Regions from separate parts of the Paenibacillus sp. PvR098 genome, predicted to be linked through region 1. Evidence: riboswitches for the same ligand, from Rfam matches in the RefSeq annotation. Region 1 holds a riboswitch; each other region holds the start of a gene.
What was found. A riboswitch is a leader RNA that binds a small molecule or an ion and turns the genes downstream of it on or off. The one in region 1 is predicted to bind cyclic di-AMP.
Positions count from the first base shown of each region.

Region 2: another riboswitch for cyclic di-AMP. It lies ahead of JOE45_RS22080 (TrkH family potassium uptake protein); the one in region 1 lies ahead of JOE45_RS15030 (3D domain-containing protein).
Region 3: another riboswitch for cyclic di-AMP. It lies ahead of JOE45_RS13010 (stalk domain-containing protein); the one in region 1 lies ahead of JOE45_RS15030 (3D domain-containing protein).
Region 4: another riboswitch for cyclic di-AMP. It lies ahead of JOE45_RS13640 (hypothetical protein); the one in region 1 lies ahead of JOE45_RS15030 (3D domain-containing protein).

Region 1 is NZ_JAFIBU010000001.1:3,021,485-3,025,852, forward strand. It holds gene rsmA (16S rRNA (adenine(1518)-N(6)/adenine(1519)-N(6))-dimethyltransferase RsmA) at 1-652, opposite strand, end outside; gene rnmV (ribonuclease M5) at 649-1,203, opposite strand; gene JOE45_RS15030 (3D domain-containing protein) at 1,312-2,451, opposite strand; cyclic di-AMP (ydaO/yuaA leader) riboswitch at 2,727-2,912, opposite strand; gene JOE45_RS15035 (TatD family hydrolase) at 3,136-3,903, opposite strand; gene JOE45_RS15040 (HD domain-containing protein) at 3,941-4,368, opposite strand, start outside.
Region 2 is NZ_JAFIBU010000001.1:4,451,018-4,455,385, forward strand. It holds gene uvrC (excinuclease ABC subunit UvrC) at 1-401, shown strand, start outside; gene JOE45_RS22075 (CPBP family intramembrane glutamic endopeptidase) at 313-1,995, opposite strand; cyclic di-AMP (ydaO/yuaA leader) riboswitch at 2,222-2,362, shown strand; gene JOE45_RS22080 (TrkH family potassium uptake protein) at 2,430-3,782, shown strand; gene JOE45_RS22085 (potassium channel family protein) at 3,795-4,368, shown strand, end outside.
Region 3 is NZ_JAFIBU010000001.1:2,621,788-2,626,155, forward strand. It holds gene purK (5-(carboxyamino)imidazole ribonucleotide synthase) at 1-652, opposite strand, end outside; gene purE (5-(carboxyamino)imidazole ribonucleotide mutase) at 649-1,134, opposite strand; purine riboswitch at 1,399-1,500, opposite strand; gene JOE45_RS13005 (DUF6483 family protein) at 1,630-2,331, opposite strand; cyclic di-AMP (ydaO/yuaA leader) riboswitch at 2,488-2,640, shown strand; gene JOE45_RS13010 (stalk domain-containing protein) at 2,646-3,485, shown strand; gene JOE45_RS13015 (polysaccharide deacetylase family protein) at 3,629-4,321, shown strand.
Region 4 is NZ_JAFIBU010000001.1:2,757,899-2,762,266, forward strand. It holds gene JOE45_RS13630 (LacI family DNA-binding transcriptional regulator) at 1-354, opposite strand, end outside; gene JOE45_RS13635 (NAD(P)H-dependent oxidoreductase) at 663-1,337, shown strand; gene JOE45_RS13640 (hypothetical protein) at 1,663-1,989, opposite strand; cyclic di-AMP (ydaO/yuaA leader) riboswitch at 2,302-2,436, opposite strand; gene JOE45_RS13645 (sucrase ferredoxin) at 2,740-3,735, opposite strand; gene JOE45_RS13650 (hypothetical protein) at 3,923-4,171, opposite strand.

The sequences.
Region 1 (4,368 bases):
AATCCACATTCGGTTGGGGGATAAATACGGTACGCGGAACGATGGTCACGACTTCGGGGATACAGTAATACTGTACGGCAATACTAAGGCTGCCGTAGTCCTTGCCTCCAGGCTTTGCCGCCATCCGGTCGGCCACTTCCTTCTGAATCATGACAACGATATTCTCAAGAGGCAGCTTCTCTTCGAGCAGCTTCATGATGATGGGAGTGGTCACATAGTAAGGAAGATTAGCAACTACACTCACCTGCGATACGCCTTGGAAGTGCTTCTCGAATAACTCTTTCAGATCAACCTTAAGCACATCACCATGTACGACGGCAGTATGAGGATAGGGAGACAACGTCTCTTCGAGCATCGGCAGCAGTCGTTGATCGATCTCGACGGCTACTACACGGCCTGCCATCTTGGCCAACTGCTGCGTCAAGGCGCCGATCCCAGGACCGATTTCCAGCGCCCCCTTGTCGGGCTGCAAATCCGCCGCAGAAACGATTTTGTGCAATATATTGTGATCAATAAGGAAATTTTGACCTAAGCTTTTCTTCAAGGTTAAGCCGTACTTCTGCAGCAGCTCTTTGGTTCGTTTCGGCGAAGCAATATCTTCCGGAGAGGCTTGTCCCGTCCCCGCAGTGTCTGTATACCGGTTTGAACTCATGGCTTTTCACCCTCTTTTTCATCCAGATGCCGCCGCGCCGCCTCAAATTCTTCTTTAGTAATTTGAAACATGCGGCAGCGATGGTAGAACTGCTTTCCGTTACAATATCCGATGCCGAGTCGCTTGCCCATCTCGAGCCTTCTCGCGGCTGCAGCCGGGTTAACGATCAGCCCGGCTTCCATCAGATCGTCCCAGTCTATTTCTGTGCCTTGCGCCATATAATCGGTGCGTACATTCGCAAGCGCCGAACGAATCGCTTCCACCGATGCGTTCTCTACTCCGATATCACCACGGCTGGTGGCCGCCTCCTGTGTTAAGAACGCATGCTTACAGCCCGGCACTTCTTTGACGATGATTTTACGTATCCTCTCACCCGCGTGATCAGGGTCCGTAAAAATGATCACGCCTCTTCGCTCCTGGGCGAGCCGGATACGTTTCAGCACTTCTTTATTGATTGCGGAACCGCCAGTTTCGATCGTTTCCGCTTCAACGGCCCGTTTGATTGCGACCGTATCGTCTTTGCCTTCGACAACAATAATCTCTTTGATCATACTATCCGTTCGAACCCTCTTTCGTAACAAGAGAAAAGAAGAGGGACGTTAACCGTACCTCTTCTTGATCTGTTCTATATATGATGAGTCTGCCCTAATTGCCCGTCCTTAATCAACCGACGGTTTCTTTGGACCGATGACATATACGGTCTTGCCTTGTTTTGTACCGAAGCGTACGGCATAATCATGGCTTTCGAAATAAACGTCGATTTTATTCCCCTTGACTGCACCTCCGGTGTCTTCCGCTCTGCGGAAGCCAAGACCTTCAATGTAAACCCACCAGCCCATCGGAATGACTTTGGGATCAACCGCAATCGTGCGACCTTCCGTTACTCTCGCACCTGATGCCGTGATTCCATACTGCGGATGATCGGGATCCTTGCCTGTTGATGCCGGCCCCGCGCTATAAGCAGTCAGTTTCACGTTATTGAGGACCTGCTTAACGTCGAATTTCACTCCGTTTTTGGTCAACTCTTCCATGGTAGGCGAAGACGAAGATAATACCACTACCGGATTCTTCGTTCCGACCGCAATAATTTTTTGAACACTTTCGGTTTGAATCTTTTCATCGACGATTTGTTCGGATACGAGCACACCGTTTTCAAACACTTTTTCCTTCTTCTTGAGAAGAATGCCTTCTTGTCCTTCTTGAACAATCTGCTCTTTGCCTCTGATCAGCTTCGGTTCGTTCTTCTTCACCGTATCGAAAGCGATCGGCTCTTGAATTTCCTCGACATCTTTCTTAATACGGACTATCTTGACTTCGCTATTTTCATCTATCACCGAATCCAATGCGGGCGTCACTTTATCGAGTTCACTAAGTGTGATTTGTAGATCTGCGAACAGTTGTTCCACCGTTTTCCCTGTCGTATATACGGTCTTTGTTTGTCCGCCGTCTGTCAATTGAACTGGTTTGGCTTTCTCGATAATGATTCGGTCTCCCGATTCCATCGAAGCCTCCAGAGAATGCGACACACGGTCGTGTTCGCCGACAGAGATGCCTTGCTCATCCAGTATGCGCTGCAGAACTGATTCTTTCGTCTGGAACGTTTTTTCCGTTCCGTCTACAACGACCGATACGTTTTTGATTGACGTACCGTAAAACATGATCAACAACATGAAAGTCATAGCGAATAATATGAGTGCAATGATCGATATCATACGCAAGTTTTCATGCTTCCATCGCAATGCGAAGGACAAGCTGGATGATCGTCTTTCATGGGTTTGTTCTGGTGTCACAACTCCCACTTGTTCGGTCCTCCTTAAAGCCCCGCCATCCGAGTGTTATGTTGATTTGATCTGACGCGACTATGGTAAAGTTTTTTCTTCTCCAAATTACCAACGTTACTTCAACGGCCTCAGAACCGCACTTCCCCAAAGCCACCTCCCTTGGATCTCATTGTATGAACTGGCTTGGACATTTATCCCATTTTCGGGGAATGCAAAAAAAGTCAGCGGAGAAGAGGAACCTTCCCGTGACTTTTCTCATTTTCCGAAAATGAAAATAGAAGCCGACGACAATCGTTACCTCTCTCAGAACGCTTACGAGGTTAGCTGACGGATTCGGACTTGAGAGTCGCCCTACTCGGGAGCAGCTATCTGCCCCAAGATTCACCCCTTAAAAAACACCCCATTCATCAAACAGCGTAACGTTTGACGTCCGCGATGCGGTTCCCCCGTTCCCTTACGGAACTCAGCGATGTTGGAAATTTGGCAATCGTATGAAGTTAATATTGAGTGTACGATGCGAAGGCTAGAGTTGTAAAGTATACAAACTTTGTAAAAAAGCTTGGTTTTCACTTGTTTTTCGTTAATTTTCGGAAATTATAGAACAAAAACCATCTTTCTCTTCGGCGGGTACGGTTTTAGTCTTGTTTTCTTCGTTTATCTTGTTTTGGATAAAAAAAGGCATGTCCTCTTTTGTGCGATAATTCACTTTATACCAAAAATTGAAACAGCATTCCTTGAGGTAATCTCAGCCAACTCTTCCAGCGAAATGCCTTTGATTTGGGCAGCCGTTTCGGCTACAAGTCGAACATAAGACGACTCGTTTCGCTTGCCCCGATACGGATGGGGAGCGAGATAAGGAGCGTCCGTTTCAATCAGCAGTCGATCCAACGGAACCTTCTCCAGCACTTCCTTGGGCTGCTTTGCATTCTTAAACGTGACAGGTCCGCCGAAAGAGATATAAAAATTCATATCCAGGCACATTTTCGCCGTTTCCCAGCTTCCGGAATAACAATGCATCACGCCGCCGACCTCAGCCGCCTTCTCCTCCCGCAAGATTTGCACGATGTCGTGATGCGCATCCCGGTTATGGATGACGATCGGCATACCGAGCTTACGAGCAATTCGGATTTGTTCCCGAAACACATGGGCTTGTATATCCCTCGGGGACGTGTCCCAATAATAGTCCAACCCGATTTCCCCAATGGCCACCACCTTGTCATGACTGCAAAGCGATTCGATCCACTCCAAATCCTCCTGCGTCATGTCCTTTGCGTCCGTCGGATGCCAACCAACAGTGGAATATATAAAATCATACTGCTCCGCCAAAGCGATAGAGCTAGGAATGGTCTCCCGATTAAATCCGACATTGATCATTCGACGAATTCCGTTCTCTCTTGCCCTCTCAATCACTTCGTGTCGATCTTCATCGAAGGCTTGCGCGTTCAAATGCACATGACTGTCGATCAGCATAGCGTACTCCTTTTTTTCATCATTTTGATGAGTTGATTTAGGATAATCCCAACAGCATCCGGACGTCTGCATCCAGTTCCTCATAATGATTCAGCAGTAATTCATAGGGGTAATACAAATGGAATTTACCCATATGGATGCCGCTGATCGAGCGAACAATCTCCGATCTGCGGGAAATTTCGGTTAATGTATTCTTTGAATCCAGAAGCAATATAGGAAGCTTCTCATCTTGCTCCCCCGGACGGTACACATCATACGATAGATCGGATGGGAAATCAATTTCCATGTAATAATCCGGATTGATGCCAAAGCTTCGCATCAAGCTTCCCAATCGTTCAATCAGCCCGGTATCTAACTGGTCAAATGTTACATATTTGAACAGGCGCCGCTGCAAAAAGCGGGAACATAAATCGGAGAGTATCGGGTCGTTCTCCAAGGACCACTGCATCAGTACGGTTTGCATCA
Region 2 (4,368 bases), 1.4 Mb from region 1:
CGAAAGACGCCAAGCACAAAACCGCGCAGCTGCTAATGGGAGACCCTGCCGAGGTCGTACCTCTGCCGCGTGACAGTCAAGAGTTTTATTTGCTGCAGCGTATCCAAGAGGAGGTTCACCGCTTCGCCATCACTTTCCACCGGGAAACACGCGCGAAGTCGATGGTCGTGTCCCAGCTTGATGCCATCCCTGGCATTGGGGAGAAGCGGCGCAAGGCGATGTTGAAGCATTTTGGCTCACTGAAAAAAATAAAAGAGGCTCAGCCCGAAGACTTTAAGCCTCTTGGAATCGGTGTAAAGCTTGCAGCGCAAATTATAAAGGCGTTAAACGGCCCGAGCCCGGATGCGGCCCCGGAGCCGGTGACGGGTCTGCCCGGGGAAACGACGGAGGCCGTCGATTGAATCTGGCGTGCAGCCTAGAAAGCAGCCAGCCGATAGCTGCGGGAGCCGCCAAATAAGCTGCGCCGACAGCGACCTGTCCGGGCTCTCCGATGAACATAATCGAGAGCCCCATCAGGATGCTGTTCATGGACGCATGCGTGAACAAAGCGGTCAGAAAGCCGTATTTCAAGAATACATAGCCGAAAATCAATCCAATGACTGTGACCTCCACCAATCGCGTATAAACCGGATAAACGGGATACTGGGTATGGCTCATTGCCCAGATGACGCTTGGCAGCAGCACGGCCAAGAAACGGCTGCGCGTCAGCTTAAGCGTAACGGCAATGCCAAGCAGCCGGTAAACCGCCTCCTCAGAGATGGAAGCGACCCATGCCATTAATGGGAAAACGCCGGGGTAAGTCATATTATAGACAGAGTCTGTCGGATCGCTGACCGTCCACACGTCGAATGCTTCGGCTCCGATGAAGAACATCGTTTGCTGCAATCCGAGAATGAACAAGCAGAGCAAGTACCCTCTTACCGTCGCTTTCCATACCTCATTGCCAAAAACCGTGTCCCTCCATACCGGCCACGGGTTCCATCCGCGGTCGAGCCACAACTGTCGTCCCGCAGACAAAGCCAAATACGTCGAAACGGCCATGGCCCCTACAAAAATATTCGAAAACCACAGGTAAAAGAGAGCGCCGGGTTCGGACGGTCCGCTCCCGTGCATCGTTCGAAACGCAGGCAGCATATTAAAATTGTTGGCGATATAAATGACCAGAAAGAAGAGCGTGAGAAGCGCACCTCGCGCATATAGGATTTCACGGCGGCGCCTAACAACCATGATTAGCGCGACGAGCGTGAACACAAGTGTGATCCCCATGCTGATACGCGTCATGAGGGCGGATCGGTCGTCCTGCGCCTCCTGCCAAGCGATAAACGTATCCGGAACAGGGAATGTCGGCTGAAACGCCGTGACTCTGCCGTTTGCTACTTTAAGGTGAAGCTCTAATGGAGTTTCGCCGATCCGCTCCGTGCTGCTGCGAAAAATCAGGCTTCCATTCCCGGCTCGTGCGGTTTCGCCCGTAAGTGTAAATTGGGCCGGATGATAGCCCATCTCCCGAATAGCGTCCTGCGCTGCCTTCAGCGGATCGGAAGTCGGCGCGCTTACGGAGTCGCTCCGTGCTGCTGAGGATCGGTTCATCATGAATCCGAACACCTGCAGGCTTTTATAATTCACGGCCACATAGTACGTTACGCCCTTCTCGCGGTCGTTGATCTCCACCTCGAAAAATTCAAGGGGGAATCGCTCTTCATATTTTTTCTCGTAATCATCGTACAACTGTTCTTTCAGCAGATAACCGTTTCTCACGGGATAAGATTGGTACAAGGTGTATGCTTCTGTGTCTTGTCCTAATATAAAGCGGCTTTCGATGAACTGGACAGCGGCATCCGCCGCTTGCTGCTTAGTAACGATAGGGTGACCTGCGTGATCGTCCTCGAGCCGGGTTGTCCCTTCTTGAAGGGCGGAGGCAAACGTGACGCCAAGGTACAGCATCAGGCCAAGGACAGCTAGAAGCAGCAATGGAGGTTCGGTTCGTCTTTTCGGCATGAAAGGCTCCTTAGGGGATGGGATAATAACAGTCTATTCTTTTAAGGTAGCACACATGCCACAAGCAAATCCAATGATAACAAGAGCTACACGAGGTAATATTCAGCAAAGCAAAGTGCTGTATCAATAGAAGCGCTTACATATGTCGTAATATTGCGAAATCCGGCGCATTTACGTAAATAAGGGCTTTGTACTTCAATGAAAAGAGGATTATAATTCATATCAATCGAATAATGAGCCGAATTTCTTTAGGAAAACGGGGGAACCATGAGTTTAAGGGGTGAATTCAGCAGGCCGTGAGCCGCTGATAGGGTGCCTGTACATCCGAATCCGTCAGCTAACCTCGTAGGCTTGAATTACAGGAACCTTAATTTGACATTGGGTTTCCAGTGTCTTTTTTTGTTGCCTGAAACACAGAAACAGGGGTGCCATTCATGAAATCCATCACCCAAAAATTCGAGCTTACACCTCCGCAAATTTTGGTCATCGGTTTTGCTTTCATTATCTTGATCGGGTCCATTCTGCTGTCGCTTCCGGTGGCCGCGGCGAAAGGTGTACCGATGCCCTTTCTGGACGCTTTCTTTACGGCCACCTCCGCAACTTGTGTTACAGGGCTTATCGTTGTGGATACGGGCACCCATTTTTCTTTGTTCGGACAGATCGTCATTATTTTATTAATCCAAGTCGGCGGACTTGGTTTTATGACGATGGCCACCTTGTTCGCGTTTGCGCTGAAAAAACGAATATCACTGAAGGAAAAGCTTATATTGCAAGAAGCGCTGAATCAAAGCAGCATGGAAGGCATTGTACGCTTGATCCGTAAGGTGCTTCTCTATTCACTGACGATCGAATTGGTAGCCGCGGTTATTTTCGCTGCACGTTGGTCGGTTGATTTGGGCCCGCAAAAGGCGGCCTATTACGGAATTTTTCATGCCGTTTCCTTCTTTAATAATGCCGGTTTCGATTTATTCGGACCGGTGACGGGAAAGTTTAGCAGTCTGACAGCGTATGCGGAGGATCCCATAATCAATGCGGTTGCGATGGGACTCATTATTTTGGGCGGAATTGGTTTCGTCGTTATGTCGGATCTCATGGATTTTAGAAAAAATAAAAGGCTGTCTCTTCATTCAAAAGTGGTGCTAAGCGCTACCGGCATTCTGATCGGAGTCGGAGCGATTGTTATATTCATCTTTGAATTTACAAATCCAAGAACGCTCGGTTCGCTCAGCTGGTCCGGTAAAATTCTTGCCTCGCTGTTTCAATCCGTTACGCCGCGGACGGCTGGCGCCAATTCACTTGATATTGCAGGGCTGAGGCAGGCGACGCAATTTTTTATCATTATTCTAATGTTCATTGGAGCTTCGCCTGGCTCTACGGGCGGCGGTATCAAAACGACGACCTTTACTACCCTGGTTGGCGCCATGATGGCGATGATACGCGGAAAGGAAGATATCGTTTTCTTTCGTTACCGGCTCGGCAAAGAGAGGATTCTGAAGGCCGTTACGCTTACGCTCGTCGCCATCGCGCTTATCATCCTGGTGACGATGATTCTTGCAACGACCGAGAATCATGCGTTCTTGATGATCTTGTTTGAAGTAACCTCAGCCTTCGCAACCGTGGGCTTGTCGATGGGGCTGACTCCGGATTTATCGGACCTTGGCAAAATTCTCATCGCACTTACCATGTTTGCCGGCCGCTTAGGTCCGCTAACTCTGGCTTACGCGCTGGGACCGAAGACAGAGAAGGAATTATACAGATACCCAGAAGGTAAAATTACGATCGGATAGGGGAACGGAAACATGAAAAACACACAATATGCAGTTATCGGATTAGGGAGATTTGGCTCCAGTCTTGCTATGGAACTCCTTAACCTTGGTCATGAGGTGCTTGGCATCGATATGGACGAGGAAGCGGTGGAGGAGATGAGCGATAAGCTGACGCACGTGGTAGTGGCGGATTCAACCGAGGAAGAGGTCATCCGATCACTGGGGATACGGAATTTCGATTGCGTGGTGGTGGCGATCGGTAACGATATTCAAGCCAGCATCCTTACCGCGATTCTGCTAAAGGATATTGGGGTAAAAACCGTCGTAGCCAAAGCGCTGTCCGAGCTGCATGGTAAAGTGCTCAACAAAATCGGGGTGGACCGCATTATCTTTCCTGAACGGGATATGGGGGTCCGCGTAGCCCATCAATTGGTTTCTCCCAATCTGCTTGACTATATTGAGCTGTCCGATGAATATACGATTGCCGAGCTTGCCGTGCCTAAACGGCTTGCCGGAAGGTCGCTGAAGGAGCTCGACCCTAGGGCGCGTTATGGCTGCAGTGTCGTGGCGATCAATAAAAAGAGCGGTGTCATTATCGCTCCTACAG
Region 3 (4,368 bases), 400 kb from region 1:
TTACTTCCCCCCGCGGGCTTCTGGCTGCAATGACGGATATTTCTTTATCGAAACGGATGAACTGCTCCAACACCAGCTCCGTCTTCGCCTTGCTCAAAGTATCATAGGCATCCTGTACCTCTTCCAACGAGCGAATGACCCATTGGCCTTTACCGTCGTAGCCGCCAGTCGCCGTTTTGAGCACGCAGGGCGTTCCGAATCTCAGTACCGCTTCACGGAGTTCCACTACGCTTCGGATCTCGGCATATGGCGCTACCTTGACTCCTGCCGATTCAATCGCCCGTTTCTCGCGCAGGCGATGCTGCGTGGTGTAGAGCAGCTTGCTGCCCTGCGGCACGTACGATTCCGCCATCAACAGAGAAGTTACTTCCGCGTCTACATTCTCGAATTCATACGTGATGACATCCGCCTGCTGCGCTAGCTGCCTCGCTGCCGCCGCATCATGATATTCTGCGACGATCTGTTGATCGGCTACCTGCCCGCAGGGCGCATCAGGTATGGGATCCAGCGTTACAAAACGGTAACCCATCGCGCGTCCGGCTAAAGCCAGCATCCGGCCAAGCTGACCGCCCCCAAGGATACCGATCGTTGCACCCGGAGCATACACGCGATTTGGATCGTATGCCTTGCTGGCCACTTTTTCTTGCGTCATTCCAGCACGCTCTTTTCCATTACCGTCTCTGCGATACGCTCCCGCCTTTGCGTCACTTTCCGCCGCAGCTCCGGATCAAACGCTCCCAGGATCTGTGCTGCGAGAAGTCCGGCATTCGTTGCTCCTGCATGGCCGATCGCCACCGTCGCCACGGGAACGCCACCCGGCATCTGCACGATCGACAGCAGTGAATCCAGGCCGTTCAGCGTGGAGGTTTTGACTGGAACGCCGATGACCGGAAGCACCGTTTTCGCCGCCACCATACCCGGCAGATGCGCAGCTCCTCCCGCCCCGGCGATAATGACCTTCAGCCCCCGCTCTTCCGCTGACGCCGCATATTCAAACATCAGGTCAGGCGTACGATGTGCTGAAACGACCTTTTTCTCATAAGGTACACCCAGTTCCTCCAGCATATCGCATGCATGCTTCATCGTTTCCCAGTCGGACTGGCTGCCCATAATGACTCCTACAAGAACTGACATCCGTAAACCTCCATGTCGTTATCATCAATGTTATATAAGAAAACCTTTAACGAGGCCATTCATGGATGAGCGACCGCGATTCAAAGGTAGGTTTTCTTGTGATAAAGAAATTGTTCAGCTCTGCTGAAAATATATACTTTCTTTATCGTAAAAAACAAAACGCCCTTTAGATAGATACTGAACCACTTACGCACAGTCTATCGGCAGGACGACAAGAACACCCACAAGCGCAAGCTAAGGCCATGCACCAATGTGCTGACCTTCTAAAAACTAACGCTCACTCGTAGTCCAAAAATTTAAGGTTTTCGGGTAGAAACTTTCGGGCCTTATTCCCGACGATATACGAGATTATTCGACTTTTTCACTATCTATTTTCCATTCTTCTTACGTTTTCAGTTTAACAGGCTTTAACACCCCATGTCAACTATGAAAGACGAACATTCTTTAAAAAGACACAAATAATAGTTCGCATTTCAAACCCTATTCACTGGAATATTACCTGATATTTACATATTTTATTTTTATATTCTTTAGTTCATCGAGCCCTTCTTCCACTTCTATCTTCGTTAGGTTACCAGCATTAAGCTGCTCTACTTCGACAGACAGCCAGCGCTCATACATACGAATCCCTTCATCTAAGACTGCCGCCAGTTCCTCCGTGCGCTGCTCTTCCTCTTGTAATTCCTCCAATAAATGAAATAATACATCCTCGCTTTTTCCGTATTGTCCATGGTCGTCATAATAAAAAACCAGCTTATGCAGCGTGTCCATCGACATGGGGGCGCGGCCTATAACTTGAAGTGACGTATCAATTCGTGCTTGAAACAGTTCCGCCAGCTCCCCTCGGGAATCCATTTCTCTAGCGAAGAGCAGAATCTCAAGCACCTTCAAGCCAGCTTTCCGCGCCTCAGCCGTATGACCGCTCTCTTCGTGTGCAGCGGCCTGGGCATTCAGCATATCCCCTAGGGCCAGCACTTTTCCTTGATCGATATCTCCATCCTTTGAAAGCAAAGCGAGTAAATCTTTAGTAGATAATGCGTGTACCAGCTTTGAGTTTAGTCCTAACAATTGACGCATCGCCTGATTTAACAATTCGAGCGCTTCCTGCAATCGATGATTATTCCTCGCAAACATCACCTTATGCAGCACTTCCGTCGTCTGCTCAATCAATCGCATGAGATAGTCGCGTCTATACATGGGATCCTCCCCCCTCCATGGTGTCCATATCGTTCATTTTATTGTACAGGATTATCCCACCTGAGGAAAATTTCCGGACTACGGGCTAGAAGCATTTCCATTATCGGGTAATCATTGGATGATTTTATGCATTGAACCTGAAATCATCCTATGTTAAATTTTTAAAAGCCGAATCGTATAGCCTATTTTGTGTACGTACGGGGGACTGAGCAATTGGGGTGAATGCTTGCAGGCATGACTGCTGCGCGCTAGGGAACAACCTCTTCCCGAACCCGACAACTAACCTCGGAGGCATGAACAGGAGGAATACAATAATGAAGTTCCGATTTAGAAACATGCTTCTCGCGTGCGTCTTTGCCGTACCAGCCGTGATTCAGGTATCCTCGCCCGCGCATGCAGAAAAACCTGTGCGTGTGGCCCACGATGTCAAGGTACAGGTGAATGAAAAGCTGGTGGCATTCCCGGATGCACAGCCTTTCGTGGATGAGAATCATAAGCTCCAAGTCCCTGCAAGAGCGGTTACGGACAAGCTCGGGTACAAGCTCCACTGGAAACAAGACGGTTCCCAATTCACCATTACAATGAAGAACGCTGACAAAACCGTTTCGTTCACTACAGGTGATCCTATCATTACCGTCAATGGAAAACCGACCCGAATTAAAGACACTGCCAAGTTTGTAGATGGGCGTGTCTACGTCCCCTTTCGACTGATTTCCGATTCCTTCGGCATCAAAACACAGTGGGACAAAGTTAACCGGATTGCGATACTGAGCGCAGATGGACAATACCATGCGCCCGCTTGGTATAGATCAGTGAACTCTGTGATGAATTACTCCAAAATGATTGAAGCCAAAGCGACGGCATACACCGCATCTGCAGATGAGAACGGCGGTTATGCAGGGCTGGACTATATGGGCAACGCGCTTCGGCTGGGTACTATTGCTGTGGACCCGTCCGTCATTCCGCTCGGATCTAAGGTGTATGTGGAGGGTTACACGTATGACGGTCTTCCTGCCGGCGGGATGTACGCTATGGCAACCGATACGGGTGGTGCCGTAAAAGGTAACCGCATTGATATTTTCCTGCCCGAGAGCAAGAGCGAAGCAAGAACGTTCGGTATTCAGCAAGTGAAAGTATATGTTGTAGGTTCCTGATATTATTTGTTTCTCATCCATTATCAAAAGCAGTCGTCTCAGCTGAGGCGACTGCTTTTTTTTGGCTGCCGAACTCGCCGTATACTTTGGGTCGGAAGGCCAAACCCTAAGTTTGGTCAGGTCAGAACGGAGGTGGAAATTTCATGCGTCGTCGAATTCGTATGCTTATGCTTTGCTTGGTGTTCACTTTTCTTACCGGTGCCGCTGCTCCCCAGAACAGTGAAGTCGTATGGAACGTAGAAACGGACCAGAAGCTGATCGCCCTAACCTTTGATGACGGACCCAACCCCGTGTTTACGCCGCAAATTTTGGATTTATTAAACCAGTACGGAGCTAAAGCGACTTTTTTCGTGATCGGCAAACGCGTGCAGATGTATCCGGTTATCGCCATTCGTGAAGTGAACGAGGGACACGAAATCGCCAACCACACCTTTGACCATCATTATTTGAAAAATTACCCTCCGGAACGTCTCGTAGAAGAGATTCGCCAAACGCAGGAGGTAATCTTTGATATAACCGAACAAATGCCGCATGTTTTTCGCCCTCCCGGAGGCTTTTATAACGATGCGCTGCTGCACTCCGTGAAGGAGGATAAGCTGACGGTGGTCATGTGGTCTTGGTATCAGGATACTAAGGATTGGAAAAAACCGGGCGTAGACAACATCGTCCGTCAAGTTCTTAACAATCTTCACAACGGTGATATCATTCTGTTCCACGATCTTCAAGGGGACTGTACTCAGACCGTGGAGGCGCTCAAACGAATTTTACCGGAGCTTACACAAAGAGGGTACCGATTCGTCACGGTGTCTGACTTGATTGCCAAAACCCGAAAATGACAGTTCCGGCCATATTGCGTTTAAGCTTTGGTTTTTGATGCATACAA
Region 4 (4,368 bases), 260 kb from region 1:
GCCATCCACCCGGTTCCGCCGCAGCATCTCGATGTAGTCCTTTTCTTTCACCGGATCCAAATGCGAATTGCAAAGCAGCACCTTGAAGCCGTTCTGGTAAGCATGATATTCCACATGATTCGCGAGCTCCGAGAAGAAAGGGTGTGAGACGTCAGGAATAATCAACCCGATAAGGTTCGACTGCTTCCGCAGCAGCGAGCGTGCAATTTCATTCGGTTGATAACCCAATTCATCCATCGTTTGGTACACTTTGCTCCGGGTCGCCTCGCTGATATAACCACGGTTGTTCAACACGCGGGAAACCGTCGTTACGGATACTCCCGCCTTCTTCGCCACATCATGAATAGTCGCCATAACTACCTCTTATCACGGTTTAAGGATGATTGTATATCTCAAAACTATATCTTAATGATTGCAGTTGCAGAAGGCAAGCAGTAAAGATAGTCACATGTGGACAACTTGAGCTGTGGATATGTGGATATAGATCAAAAAATATGTATACAATGTGGATAAGCTTCCTGTGAATGATGTGGATAAATCTGTGGATAATATTAAGCTTTATCAGCAGCATACCTTGTCAATGGTTATGGTGATTTAAGCAGGACGGGGGAATTATGGTATGATGTAAAGATCATGAACAGCATGGAAAGGAAGAATGAACCATGAACCACACAACGACCAAAAAACAAGATATACTGGACGCCTTCTATTTCCGACATGCCACAAAACAATTCGACCCGACGAGAAAAATATCGGAGGAGGATTTTCGATTTATTTTGGAAACAGGGAGATTGTCTCCAAGCTCCGTCGGTTTTGAGCCATGGAAGTTCTTAATCATCCAAAATGAACGATTGAGAGAAAAGCTAAAGCAAGTTTCCTGGGGAGCCCAGGGACAACTGCCAACCGCTAGTCATTTTGTGATTATTCTCGCCCGTAGAAACGTAAGATACGATTCTGATTATGTATTCAACCTGTGTAAAAATGTGAAAAACATGACCGATGAAGCGCTGGAACGCATCCCGACCGTGTATAGAAAATTCCAGGAATCAGATCTTCATTTGCTTGAAAATGAGCGCACCTTGTTCGATTGGGCTTGTAAGCAAACGTATATCGCCCTTGCCAATATGATGACCGCGGCGGCTCTGATCGGAATCGATTCCTGTCCTATCGAAGGGTTCCAATTTGATGAGGTACATCAGATCCTTGATGAAGAAGGCTTGTTGGAAAACGGGAATCTGGATATATCGGTGATGGCAGCGTTTGGATACCGGGCTCAGGACCCGCACCGTCCAAAAACAAGACAAAGCATAGAGGATATTGTTCAGTGGGTAAAGTAAGCAGCATAACCGCGTCAAAAAAAACGCTATAAGGAGCAGAGTCGTACGAAACGACCTAGTCCAGTAATGATTTACCGGAGCGAGGTCGTTTCATGGCCAAGCCTTTTTTCGACAACATCGATCACAGCGAGCACTCCAAGTAAGGAAACACCCACAGATATAGGAATGAGCCAGGAGTCAGAGCTCTGCATAAAATAAGGGATAATAGCAACGGTTAGTATCGGAGGAGCATACCAATTACCTTTCTTAATACACCAGATGGTTAATAGAATGGTAACCAGTAAAGAAAATGCGCTGGAATTGAGTACGGATAGCAGCACAAAGGCTATAAGTGGGATTTCGTGGCTTCCCATAGAGCATCGCATAGCTCGGGTGCTTTCACTTCATGCTTTGAAGTCGTTATTTTCCATTCGTTAGATTGGCGATCAATACAAACCGAATGCTCGTATTTATGTATATACGCCAGCATTTGTCCAATCGTCAGCAGTGGAAGCGACCTATCCTTCTGAACGCCGCCCAGGTAATAAATCATCTCTTCTTGTCCGCTGAAGAAGATGTATTCTCCTTCTTGCGGAATCCATTGATTACGAAGCTTTACTTCTTGTTCTTTAGAAAGCTGCTGTAAATGAGCGGCACTAATTCTCTGGATCATGACATCTTCCTTTCGTTATCTCTATATCCTTGCTTTTCCGTTTATATTAGGACCTCTTCTCTACTAGATTCTTAAGATCTCGACGACTTTTCCGTCTTTTGTTTTCATAATCATGATTGATCAAATCTCCTTATCTCAAGGAATATCCCTTCGCGACAGCGCCCCCTTTAAAGCTTACTTACCACATCAAAAAACCCGTAATGAGCAGCATGATCGTGGATTCATCCAACGGTCACTAGCTATTAACGGGCCTAAAAAATAAAAGACCCGCTATACGGGTCAATGTATATACATTTATTCGCTAAAAACGAATTTGACCCATCTAACTGCTGACGAGGTTAGCTGTCGGGCTCGGGAAAGATGGTTCCCTACAATCTTGATTCGCCCCAAAAAAATGGTTCCCCCGCTTTCCAATTAAGGTAATCGGAAATTAAGCGTATTCTAATAATACATAATAGTTAAACCTTAGTCAATCAAAGAAACACTTTCACTACTATTTATACCATTTTTTTGAAAAGATTCCTTAGAGGAACTCCTGTAAATTATCACATCCTCCCTTTTTTATCCAAAATATGATTCTGAGAGTACCAATAAAAGTAAAAGCAGCATGATCACCCAAATACCTAATCTATTCTTCTGGGGATCGGCAGGGACTTTCGTTTCCCCATCTTATGCTTTATCGTTCTTTCCTCCTGTGCCGCCTTCCTTGATCCGCGGCGGGTGTCCCCTTGTTCTCTGCTGCCTTATGGATTAGAGCTTCATTACATTAAGAACATTGTATTGCTGAACATCTTTCACTTCACTTCCACAACCGCCCATTTTGACGCTGCCTGTGGGAACAACCGTTCCTTCATATGTTCCAGAAACCGCCCCGTCAGCCGAAGAATAATCTATTCTCACCACCATGGAATGTCCTTCCTCCTTCAACACCGTGCCTTTCTTGTTGTAGTCAATCCAACTCCAACCTTCACGAATGAATATCTCACGCTCGACCATTTGCTCATATTTTCCAATACCGCCCCACCCCCGGTATTTTCGGGAAATATGAGCAAATGGCCCTTGACGAAGAACAAGCGTGTCAAGATCTTCCGGCTCCACTTGAGCCCAATAGCGCCCTTCGGGCAAATCGGCGATCGTAGGCGCATGCCGATGACCGCCAAAATGACTGACGCGCCAGACTCTGAGCTTTCCAGACGATTTCGCGGCATAATTCTCTTCAAGTATTTTATACATTGGGTAACCAAACTTACCGCAGCACACATCATGACTTCCATGTGTACAGACAAACAAATCCCTAACATGATCACCATCAAACGCATAGGGTTCAAAACGATCCATAGGTTCGGAGCCATTTAGAAGCGCCTCAGCTAACACGTTTAACTCTGCTGCGGGAACGACATATTCTTTCTTCTCATACCCTGCAAACGGGGAAGATGGCTTCTGATAATACATCACTCTTCTGTATCCTGCGGGTGAGGGATGAGCATCCGATACAAACGACAAAAAACGAAAATCCTGCTCATTCTCCGCTGCCCTTTTGAGTACTTCAATAAAGCCCTTCGGAAAATGCTTGGAAGCTTTGACATCATAATCCCAGGGAACCGGCACTTCGACGAACAAATAACGTTCATGCATGGCTGCCGAACCGATGGGATCCTCCCGAACCATTTTGGAGACCGAAGCACACAAGTCCTGCTTGTTGCAATCACCCACACACTTATCTTCAATAACAGATTTGGTTTCCACTCTTAGCCTCCTAGACCATTTAGATCGTTCATTTTCACCAACCCAAATGATATTGATAATTATTATCATTATAGTCATGAGTATATGGTAATGATAATCAATATCATTGTCAAGACTTCTCTAACCCACTGCCCAAATTAAAATCCGAGGAGAAGCAGGTTATCCACCCTGAATCTCACCGGCTCGATCATTCATTTCTGTCTTTTGGGAATCCGTAAGCCAATAAAATGAATCCAATAAAGAGAAAAAACCAGACAAAAAAGTTCTCAAAAAAATGGGAGTAATTCACGGTTCTATCCGTTCCTATTCCGCCGGAAGCATACCCTGCTGCCACCATGGCTGCAGAAAGCTTTTCAACAATTCTTTCCGCAGTGTACAATATTCCACTTGTGATCATAAAGATCATTCCCGATACCTTATATACGTTATTTCCCACTGTGCTCCTCCTTCTTATATGACCATTCATTTTTTCACTACTCATTAGACGCTTTTACTATACCGAAAAGTTGCTGCTTTGCTGCAACCAAATGATTCGCTAGAATAAATTATTCGTGGTATCTGGGGTGGTTCGAATATACGCGAGCTAATTTGTTCGCTTTAAAAATGTCCTTGTGGGCTTTGTATATGTTTCCG